2 regions of the Mesorhizobium sp. ESP-6-4 genome follow, and region 2 is predicted to be linked to the other one. Evidence: riboswitches for the same ligand, from Rfam matches in the RefSeq annotation. Region 2 holds a riboswitch; the other holds the start of a gene.
The links. A riboswitch is a leader RNA that binds a small molecule or an ion and turns the genes downstream of it on or off. The one in region 2 is predicted to bind thiamine pyrophosphate.

Region 1 (5,491 bases), on a different contig from region 2:
GGGCCACGCGCTCGCGCGCCGCGCGGCGCTTCATGCCCTGCACCTCTAGCCCCAGCGTCGCATTGTCGATGACGCGCCGCCACGGCATCAGCGCATCGCGCTGCGGCATGAAGGCGAAGCGGGCGCCATCGAGCGGCGCGCCGTCGAAGCGCATCTCGCCCTCGCCCCGGATCGCGCCGGTGAGTAACTGGAACAGTGTCGACTTGCCCGCGCCGGAGGGGCCGAGGATCGAGACGAACTCGCCCTCTTCGACATGCAGCGAAATGCCTGCCAGAACCTCTAGCGCGCCGAAGTTTTTTCGCATGTTGCGGAGCTCGAGCCGGGTCATGGCCGGCCCTCCCGGGAAGGCTTGTCGCCATAGCGCCCCGCCCTTTCGCTCTTTGCATTTTCCCAGGGCATGGCGAGACGCTGGGCGAGCACGGCGAGGCCGAACAGCGTGAGCGTCAGCGCCGAGCTGACCGCGACGGCGGCGAGCACCAGGTCGGGGCGGAAATTGTTCTTGGCGCTGAGCATATAGATGCCGAGCCCTTTGGCGGCACCCGCATATTCGGCGAAGATGGCGCCGACCACCGCATAGGTGATGGAGATGCGCAGTCCAGCGAAGAAATAGGTCAGCGCCGACGGCAACCGAGCGAGCCAGAAGATGCGCCGGCGCCCTGCTCCCATGGCGGCGAGCATCTGACTGATTTCCTTGGCTGTGGCGGCATAGCCCTCGACCAATGCCACCATCATCGGAAAGAAGGTGACCAGCGCCACGAGCAGGATCTTCGGCAACAGCCCGAAGCCGAACCAAAGCACCACCAGCGGCGCGATCGCCACCAGCGGCAAGGTCTGGCTGGCGATCAGGAGCGGGAACAGCGCGCGGCGCAAGGGGGCAAAGAAGTCAACCAGCGCCGAGAGGATGAAGGCGGCAACGAGCGAGCATGCAAAGCCCGCCAGCGTGGCGCAGATGGTGGGAAGCGTGTTGTCGGCCAGTGCCGCTCGGTTCTCCCAGGCCTGCGCCAGCACGCGCGAGGGTGCAGGGAGCACGGTGGGGGCGATGCCGCCGAGGCGTGCGCAGAGTTCCCAAGCGACGAGAAGGAGAGCGAAAGCCAGCGCAGCGGGGAAGATCTTCGCGACGGTCGTGGTGAAGGCTGATCTCCCCCCTAGAGGGGGAGATGGCCGGCAGGCCAGAGGGGGGCGCGAAGGAACGCCGGCTTTCGAAACTTGTGCGAAAGCAATTAGCGAACGCCGCGCGCGCAACCAGTTGAGAGGCCGGCGGGACAGCACCCCCCTTTGCCCTGCCGGGCATCTCCCCCGCAAGGGGGGAGATTGGCCGTCACCTCGGGTTTCGCCAATCGCCGAAGGTTCCCCTCTCTCCTGCGAGATGGGACTGGGGGCATCTCCCCCACGCGATGGATCAAGCCAAACAGCCACGACATCTACCTCGATAGATCGAGCTTGCGCTCAAGCCGCGGTCGGGCTGTTCGCCGAAATGGTGATGTCGAGCGTCACGTGACCGGCGCCCGGCCCGAAGCGGCAGAAGGCTTCGTTCAGCGTGGCGAACACCGCGCCGGCGTCACCGCGCAGCTTGGTGCAAAAATGCTTGGAGCGTTCGAAGACGCCCGACCGTTTCAGGAAGTCGATGCAGCCATAGATCTCGTCCATGTGGTCGCCGGTGCCCATCACATAGAGCGAGAATTGCGCCGCCACCGGCTGGTTGGTCGAAAGCGTGGCCCCGACGGCGCGCAGCGCGGCGCGCTTGCGTTCGTCGAGCGGGATCGCCGGGCCGCCGATCTCCTCGGAGCGGCAGATCGGGTCATCCGGCTCGCCGGGGCAGCCGCGCGAGACGGCGGCCGACAGCACACAGTGCCTGCCGCTTTTGGCGGCCGCCACGAACAGGTCGCGCATGGCTGGGAACAGCACCTCGGGCGGCCCGACCAGCAGCGTCGAGATATCGTCGGTTTCGATCCTCAGCCTGTCGCGGTAAGGATCGAGCGCGCCAAGCGCGCCAAGGATCACGCCGACGAAATCGTCGGCCATGGGATAAAGGGAAATCTGTGCGCCGGAAAACATGGCCCGCCTCGCTCCGCTGGTATTATCCAGATCAGCTTTAGGGTCCGGAGGCTTGCCGCCACCATCTCAGCCCCGACCGTACGGAGCACCCCTGTGGATGGCGGGGTTAAAGCACTGTTTGCGGTGCTGGGAAAGCGGTTTCTTGCGGTGTCAGTTGGGCCAGGCGCCCATCTCCCTATGGGAGATGCCGGTTATAACCGTTTTATCTAACCTATTTTGTCGTTCAAATTGTACGAATCTCGCTTGATTGCGTTTCGTACGTAAAGTACGATACTTGCCTTCCTTTGAGGGAATTTGCTTGAACACCGCGAACCATGCCGCTTTTGCCGACCTCTCCCATCCGTTGTTGTCGCCTTTGCCGCTCGCCGAGCGCGAACGCCTTGCCGGTGCCTGGCGCATGGCCAGCCAGGACATCGCCGACGACATCCGCTTCATCCGGCAATATCTGAAGGTGATCGCCGAAAAGGAGGAGCGGCTTTCGACCGGCACGCTGGTGCATGGCCGCGCCTATGTCGAGGCGTGCGCGGCCTGGCTGCCGGAGACGGCGGCGCGGTATTTGCGCAACCTCAGGCTGATCAGCGAATGCGAAAGCGCGATGATCGCCGCGGGGGTCAGGTTTGCCCGATCGAGCGATGCGTGGTGAGAGCGTTCTGACCTCTTCCGTTAGAGAAGGGAGGAACTCCAAGGCCGCCAGCGACGCGAACAATCATGCCGCTGCAACCCTCGGCTCTGGGCCTCGAAAAATGCATCGTTTCACACAATCGCCAATTGGTGGACGCGGGCGAGCGGCCGGGCGTTAATTCTGCGCAGGCGAAGGAGGGTAAAGCCGTATACCAGGGAGGAATTTCGCTTTGATGGACCAACAAATCGACATCGGCATACAGCCTGACGATCAGCCCTACGAAGTCACTTCATTCGCCCGCAAGCATGGCCTGACGGTCCCGGTTGCCGACGCGGTCCTTTTCGCCAAAGGTCCGTCGCCGTCACGCGCAGCTTGCGACATGGCAGCGCTTGCCTTCCTCTGCGCGGTCGCGCGATACGCCGGAAAGCAAGGGACGCGATAGCCTCCTCTTATAGCTTAATTGCAACCCGCATGCCGCCGGCGTGGCTGCTGGCGGCGGCGATGCCGAGCGTGCCGGTCAGCCGGTCGCCATGGTCGAAGCCTTCGCTCAGAGGTCGTGACGGTTCAGCGGGGAGCGTAGATGCGAAGCATGGTGCCGTTATCGTAAGCGGCCGTCACGAGGACGTTTAGCTTGAGCGCGTCCGTCAAACCGCTGAATAGCGGTTTGCCACCGCCATAGGCGATCGGCCGAGTCAGGATGACATACTCATCAATCAGACCTGCCTTCGACAGCGCCTGAGCGAACTCTGCGCCGCCCCATGCAATAATTTCGCCGCCGGGTTGCTTTTTCAATTTAGCGATTTCCTCGTGCAGGTCACCTTTCGCAATAGTGGACTCTGGCCAAGTCGCCTCTTTCAGCGTTTTCGAAAACACGACCTTGGGGATGTCGTTCATCGGCGCGGCATAGGCATCCTCGGATTTTTGCCAGTACGGCCCCATTTCCTCGTAACTCACGCGGCCCATGATGTGTGTGCCAGCGCGACTGATGCGATCGAGTTTCCACCACTTGAGCTCTGCCGGTTCAGGAAAACCGCCCGTCGACATTCCCACCGGCCCTACGACATATCCGTCGACCGACATGGTCATGATCAAGACGACTTTGCGCATGGTCGGTATAGCCTCCGGGCACAGTTCTCACACGGAGCGTCGCACCGTCACATGATCGGTGAAAAGGGGGCAGGCCTTGGCTGGCGGTCAGCCCTTGGTCTTCCTGGCGGGGGACTTTGCCTTGGCCGGGCCCTTGGCGGGCTTCTCCGCCTTGGCCGCTTTCGGCTTGTCGGCCTTGGCGGCGGCGGCCTTTTTCGGGCTCTTGGCTTTCGGCTTGCCGGCCGCATCGACTTCGGCCGTCGCCTGGTCCCAATGCTCCTTATGAGCGCCTTCGGGCCGGCCGGCCTGCTCCCAGATCTCGTGCGCGCGCTGGCGAATGCGTTCGTGCCTGTCGTCCGTCACTGTCGCCTCCTGATGTTGGGACGGTTCCCCGGCGCGAACATTAGCCGAATTTTCGCGTGTCGTCTTCGGTATCACGAACAAGCGACCCGACCTGGACGGCAATTTCGCTCAGTGTCCGTCGGTAACGACCGCGATGCCCAGATGCGCTGCCTTTTTTGTAATCAATCCGGCTAAATCCGCGTCAGAGCGGTCGGTCCCCGTGCGCTGGCGTAGCAGGGTAATCGCCTCGTGCATCGACAGCAGGCCAGTCCTATGCTCGGCCAAAAGCTTGTCGACTTGGCGTGCGATGTCAGGTGATTCGACGTGTGGATGATGCATGGCAACGACTCCTTCCGCGCTTCGTTGCCTCCCAAACCACTGCCCTATCTTAGGCCTTATGCCCGGATGCGAAAAGAGCCCGATCCTTGCCCAGTGCTTCGGAGGATCGGGCTCTTCCAGGGCTGGATCTACTCGATCACCTGAACAACGCGGCGCGTGCCGGGATCGATCAGCACCGTATGGTCGTTGACGACCGCATAGCGGTACTGGACGTCCGGAACCTGCTGCAACTCGACGGTGTCAGGCACGGTCGAGCCGACGCCAAGCTCAAGGCCGAGCACATTGACCGAGGCGATCGGATGCTTGTGGACATATTCCTTGACCACGGTCTGCTGCTCGGGGGTGACGATCACCTCGTCCGCGGCCGCGATGCCGATGCCGGCCATCAGAGCCAAGCCGGCGACAGCTGGAATGAGGGTGGTTTTCATCGTTTCTCTCCTGTTGCGTTGGTGAGCTCCGCCCTGCCTCCGCAGGGGCGGAAACACGAGCAGGTCGAACATGGGAGCTCCCGGGGCAAACGCCGCCGGCAGGGTGTTGTTCCGTCAGCGGCGACTAATTGATTTGGCGGAACCTTCGCATCGGCTCCGCATTGGAAGGCATTGAAACTGCCCAAGTCTTTGAAATCCTAAGGATGCCGCAGTCATGCAGGAAGGCTCCATCAGAAGCGACATCGAACTTCGCCCCCCCGTCGCCATCGCGGTGGGTGCCGGCTTCAAGCGCGAGATCGCCTCTCTTACCGCTATGCAGAACTTTCTCAAGGAATGGCCCCAGGCCATGCGGGGCGGCAGCTACGCCAACGCATTCCGCGCCTGTGAGGCGGCGCGGAGCGGAGAGATCGATCTCGACAAGGCGCGACAGGCGTTCCTGGTCTTCGCGCGGAAGGCCGGGATCGAATGGACGGGCGCCGATCCCGTCGCGGTGCTGCGCGAAGCAAAGATCAGGCGAATCCGGGCACGCGAAAGCCGGGCACCAAACCGGCACGTGCCTGGCTAGGCCCAGCCTCGACGCGTTCGGCACACCATGTGATCGGCGTTGTCCTGCAAGTTT
Region 2 (5,491 bases):
TTGAGCAGCGTCGACTTGCCGGAGCCGCTCGGCCCCATGATGGCGGTGATCCTGCCGGCCGCGAATTCGGCGTCGAAGCGGAAGGAGGATTCGCCATAGCTGAACGAGACGCCATCCAGCGCGACGGCGAGGCCCTTTTGCGCGGCGGTGCCGTCGATGGTCGTCATGACTTTCCTTCCCGCCCCAGCCAGTCGGCCGCGACCACCAGCATCAGGCAGACGAGGCCGAGCAGCAAGGCAAGTCCCGCGGCGTCGGCTGTCCTGTAGCTGCTCATGCGCGCCAAAAGCAGATAGGGCAAGGTCTGCACGGAATCGCTGCCGAACAGCGCGATCACGCCGAGATCGCCGAGCGACAGCGCCATGGCGAAGGCGAAGCCGGTGGCCAAGGGCCGCCTCAGCGACGGCCAGTCTATCAGGCTGAGTCGGTTCCAGCCGGTTATGCCGAGCGCAAGGCAAAGCCGCTCGTGGCGCTCGCTCGCCGCGTCATAGGCCGGGCGAACGGCGCGAATGGCGAAGGGCATCGCCATCACTGCGTTGACGGCGACGACCATGACCGGCGCGATGGCAAAGACATCGGTGACGTGGCGCAGCGCCAGAAACCAGCCGGCGCCAAGCACGATCGGCGGCACGACGAGCACGAAGCCGGCGCCGGTGTCGGCGGCATGTTCGAGCAGGCCCATGGCCCCGCCTGCCCGGCGCCGTAGGGCCAGCGCGCGCCGTGCCGCGATCAGCGCCAGCGACAGCGTCACGCTGAGAAGCGCCGCAAGCAGGGCAAAGCCGGCGCTGGTGAAGGTGGCGCGGCGCACCGCCGCTTCACCGGCCAACCGTCCGAGATCCGTCCCCAGACCTGAAAGCACGGTCGCCAGCATCGGTCCGGCGACGAACAGCAGGGCAAGCATGATGAGGCCGGCATTCAGCGCGCTTTCGATCCGGCCCGCCGAAAGGTAGCGGCGCGGCGCCACCGGCAGATTGGCATCACCGACCGTGTTGGCGCCGAGCCGCGTGAGTGCTGCGACCACGACGAAGGTGAGCGCGATCTGGAGAAACGTCAGTGTTACGGCCCGCGTAGGATCGAAATCGAAGCGCAGCGCCTGGTAGATGGCCACTTCCAGTGTCGTCGCGGCCGGACTGCCGCCGAGCGTCAGCACGATGGTGAAGGAGGTGATGCAGAGCATGAAGACCAACCCGGCAATCCCCGGCAGGGCCGCGCGCAGCACCGGCCATTCGATCAGCCGGAAGGCCGGCCAGGCACCCATGCCGAGCTGGCTCGCCAGCCGCCACTGGTCGGCGGGAACGGTGCCCAGCGCCTCGAGGAACAGGCGCGTCGCCAAGGGCAGGTTGAAGAAGACATGAGCGACAAGGATGCCGGAGAGGCCGTAGATCCCCGGCCAATCCGCACCGCCAAGTCTGGCGAGGACGCCGGCTAAATATCCGACCCGACCGTAGAGCGCCAGAATGCCGAGCGCGGCGACGATCGCCGGTAAGGCCAGCGGCAGGGTGAACAATTGCAGGATCAGGCCGCGACCTGGAAAGGCCGGATGCCTCGACAAAGCGCGCGCCACGAGCAGCGCCGGCGCGACCGACAGCAGCGTCGAGAGAGCCGCCTGCCACAGCGTGAAGCGGGCGACGCGCAGGAGATAATTGTCGAAGGCGGCGGCAGCGCCGGAGAGATCGTGCGCGCCTTCGACGGCGAGGCCGGCGAAGGCACCGCCGATGAGGAGGGCGATGGCCGCCAGCGCGACGACGCCGGCGGTGACGCGGGAGTCAGGGTGCACGGCGGCTTGCACGTTGCACCTTGGTGGAATTCAGCAAACGCCGTGTTCCTTCGCGCCCCCCTCTGTCCTGCCGGACATCTCCCCCACAAGGGGGGAGATCAGCAGCGCCCGCCCCTCGCTCATCACTGCAACGTCGCCAGTTGGCGAAACCGCCGATGACGGCCAATTTCCCCCCCTGTGGGGGAGATGTCCGGCAGGACAGAGGGGGGCGCCGTAGAGCGATCATCTTGCGCGAATAGCGATCCTACTTGCTCATCACCGCCAGCCACTCATCCACCCACGCCTTGCGGTTGGCGGCGACCTCCTGCGGGCTGAACAGCAAGGTCTTGGTCGGCTTCACCAGTTTGTCGAAGGCCGGGTTGAGCGGCTTGTCGGTCTTGCCGGCCGGGAACATCCAGTTGGTTTCCGGAATGACATCCTGGAATTTCGGTCCGGTCATGAAGGCGATGAACTTTTGCGCCAGCGGGTTCTTCGCGCCCGTCGTGGTGATGCCGGCAACCTCGATCTGCAGGTATTCGCCTTCCTCGAACGAGGCGGCCTGGTAGCGCTCGGTGTTCTCGGCCACCATGTGGTAGGCCGGCGAGGTGGTGTAGGAAAGCACCATTGGCGCCTCGCCCTTGGTGAACAGGCCATAGGCCTCGCTCCAGCCCGGCGTCACCGTCAGCACTTTCGATTTCAGCTTGGCCCAGGCTTCCGGCGCCTTGTCGCCATAGACCGATTTCACCCACAAGAGCAGGCCGAGGCCCGGCGTCGAGGTGCGCGGATCCTGGATGACGATCTTGTCCGTGCCGGCGCCTTCGACCAGTTCCTTCAGGCTCTTCGGCGGGACTTTAAGCTTCTGCGTGTCATAGACGACGGCGAAATAGCCGTAGTCGAAAGGCACGAAAGTGTCGTCGCTCCAGCCTCCAGGCACGTCGATGGCGGAGACTTCGCCATGCGGCACGAACAGTCCGCTCGCCTTGGCGTCGGCGGTGAGATTGGTGTCGAGGCCGAGCACGATGTCGGCCTTGGTGCCGGCGCCTTCGAGCTTGACGCGGTTGAGGAGCGCCACGCCGTCGGCCACCGAGACGAATTCGAGATCGCAGCCGCATTCGGCCTCGAATTCCTTCTTCACCGCCGGGCCGGGACCCCAATCGGCGGTAAAGCTTTCATAGGTATAGACGGTGAGCTTGTCCTTCGCAGCGGCAGGCGCGACGCCCGCCAGAAGCGAAACTAAGCCGGTTGCGAGAATGAGATGGGACAGTATTGCGCGCATATCGGCGCCTCCTTCGTTCGAGTGACAAGGAATTGAGGCGCCGGATCGTCCGAAACGTCTAATCCCTCCGCCGGTACAAACCGGATCAGGTTCAGCGGGTTGGCTTGATCGCCTCTCAGCCGGATCACGTCCGGCACCCCGTTAGAGCGTTTCGACAGATAGGCCCCGCCGAAGCAGCGCGCAAGCGGAAGTTTGCCGGGCAGCTAATGTTCGCCGGTAGCCTCGCAGCCGAAGCGCACGGCATCCCGCTTCCGTTTCGCCCGACGGGCTGGTAAGGGCGACGGCCATGGGCACATTCACCATCCTGCTTGCCGGCGAGCTTATCCGCACGCCCCGGCTCGAACGCCAGATCGCTGGCTCGCGCGTCATCGCCGCCGATGCCGGCATCGGCCATGCCCGCATGCTTGGACTTGTCCCCGAACTTTGGGTCGGCGATTTCGACTCGGTGCCGGCGAACCTGCCGGATGATCTCGCCGCCGTGCCGCGAAAAGTCTTTCCGGCCGAGAAGGACATGACCGATGGCGAGCTCGCCATAGCGGAAGCGCTTCAGCGTGGCGCCACCAGCCTCGTGCTGGCCGGCGCCTTCGGCGGCAAGCGCGCCGACCATGCCTTCCTGCATCTGGCGCTGGCCGTGCGGCTGGCCGAGGCTGGCACGACCGTGCTGCTGACCAGCGGCGCGCAGGAAGGCGCTCCCATCCTGCGCGGCAAGGCCAGCTTCGACTATGACGACGGCACCTTGTTTTCGGTGCTCGGCTTTTCCGACCTGTCCGGCCTGACGGTCACCGGCGCCAAATGGCCTCTCGACCGCGTCGAGGTGGCGTTCGGTTCCTCGCTCACTATATCAAATGAGGTCAAAGGGCAGCTTGGCATCGCGCTGGAGCGCGGCCGGGCCCTGCTTCTGGCCCACCCCTATCCTCTTCCAGAAAGTTGACATGGCGCCGCCACTCCTCAACCTCGACGACATTAAACTGACTTTCGGCGGCACCCCGCTGCTCGACGGCGCGGCGCTCAGCGCATCCGCCGGCGAGAAGATCGCGCTGGTCGGGCGCAACGGCTCGGGCAAGTCGACGCTGCTCAAGATCGCCGCCGGGATGATCGAGCCGCAGGATGGCGAGGTGTTCCGCCAGCCTTCGGCCACGGTCCGCTATCTGCCGCAGATGCCGGACATGGACGGCTTCGCCGACGTGCGCGCCTATGTCGAGGCGAGCCTTGGCCCGGCCGACGATCCGCATCGCGCCACCTATCTGATGGACCATCTTGGCCTGACCGGCGAGGAGCGGCCGAACGACCTGTCCGGCGGCGAGGCGCGCCGCGCCGCCCTTGCCCGCGTCATGGCACCGGAACCCGACATTCTGCTCCTCGACGAGCCGACCAACCATCTCGACCTTTCGGTGATTGAATGGCTGGAAGAAGAGCTCGCCCGCACCTCCTCCGCGGTGATCCTGATCTCGCATGACCGCCGCTTTCTCGAGCGCGTCACGCGCGCCACCGTCTGGCTGGATCGCGGCCAGACGCGGCGGCTGGACAAGGGCTTTGCGCATTTCGAGGAATGGCGCGACCAGGTGCTGGAAGAGGAAGAGCGCGACCAGCACAAGCTCGGCCGCCAGATCGTGCGCGAGGAACATTGGCTGCGCTATGGCGTGACCGCCAGGCGCAAGCGCAACATGCGCCGCCTCGGCGAGTTGCAAACCATGCGCCAGCGCTTCCGCAGCCATCGCGGCGCAGAGGGCACCGCGACGATGGTGGCCAGCGACGCCGCCGAATCCGGCAAGCTGGTGATCGAGGCCAGGAACATCGACAAGAGCTTTGGCGATCTCACCGTGGTCAGGGGGTTCTCGACCCGCATCCAGCGCGGCGACCGCGTCGGCCTGGTCGGCCCGAACGGCGCCGGCAAGACGACATTGTTGAAGATGCTGACCGGCGAGCTGGCGCCGGACGCCGGCACCGTGCGGCTCGGCGTCAATCTCGAGATTGCGACGCTCGATCAGAAGCGCGAGGCCGTCGATCCGCAGGAGACGCTGGCGCATTACCTCACCGACGGACGCGGCGAGAACCTTGTCGTCAACGGCGAGCAGCGTCATGTCGTCTCCTACATGAAGGATTTCCTGTTCAAGCCGGAGCAGGCCCGCACGCCGGTGCGCGAGCTTTCCGGCGGCGAACGCGCGCGGCTGCTTTTGGCCCGCGTGCTGGCCCGGCCAGCGAACCTTCTGGTGCTCGACGAACCGACCAACGATCTCGACATGGAGACGCTGGAGCTGCTGCAGGAGCTTGTCGCGGGCTTTGCCGGAACCGTGATACTGGTCAGCCACGACCGCGACTTCCTTGACCGCACCGTCACCAGCGTGATCGCGCCGGACGGCGGCGGCCGCTGGATCGAATATGCCGGCGGCTATTCCGACATGCTGGCGCAGCGCGGCGGCTCCAGGCTGGAAGACCGCAAGGCAAGGTCCAAGACCGAGGCG

Region 1: linked by a shared signal. The riboswitch ahead of LB523_RS24510 (Ykof family thiamine-binding protein) and the one ahead of thiB (thiamine ABC transporter substrate binding subunit) in region 2 are both predicted to bind thiamine pyrophosphate.

The regions. Positions count from the first base shown of each region.
Region 1 is NZ_JAIUGS010000019.1:39,836-45,326, forward strand. It holds gene LB523_RS24500 (ABC transporter ATP-binding protein) at 1-328, opposite strand, end outside; gene LB523_RS24505 (ABC transporter permease) at 325-1,110, opposite strand; gene LB523_RS24510 (Ykof family thiamine-binding protein) at 1,447-2,055, opposite strand; TPP riboswitch at 2,046-2,158, opposite strand; gene LB523_RS24515 (hypothetical protein) at 2,354-2,698, shown strand; gene LB523_RS24520 (dihydrofolate reductase family protein) at 3,242-3,784, opposite strand; gene LB523_RS24525 (DUF2934 domain-containing protein) at 3,872-4,126, opposite strand; gene LB523_RS24530 (hypothetical protein) at 4,235-4,444, opposite strand; gene LB523_RS24535 (DUF1236 domain-containing protein) at 4,573-4,872, opposite strand; gene LB523_RS24540 (DUF982 domain-containing protein) at 5,087-5,437, shown strand.
Region 2 is NZ_JAIUGS010000003.1:306,454-311,944, reverse strand. It holds gene thiQ (thiamine ABC transporter ATP-binding protein) at 1-167, opposite strand, end outside; gene thiP (thiamine/thiamine pyrophosphate ABC transporter permease) at 164-1,774, opposite strand; gene thiB (thiamine ABC transporter substrate binding subunit) at 2,019-3,029, opposite strand; TPP riboswitch at 3,075-3,180, opposite strand; gene LB523_RS08615 (thiamine diphosphokinase) at 3,316-3,960, shown strand; gene LB523_RS08610 (ABC-F family ATP-binding cassette domain-containing protein) at 3,962-5,491, shown strand, end outside.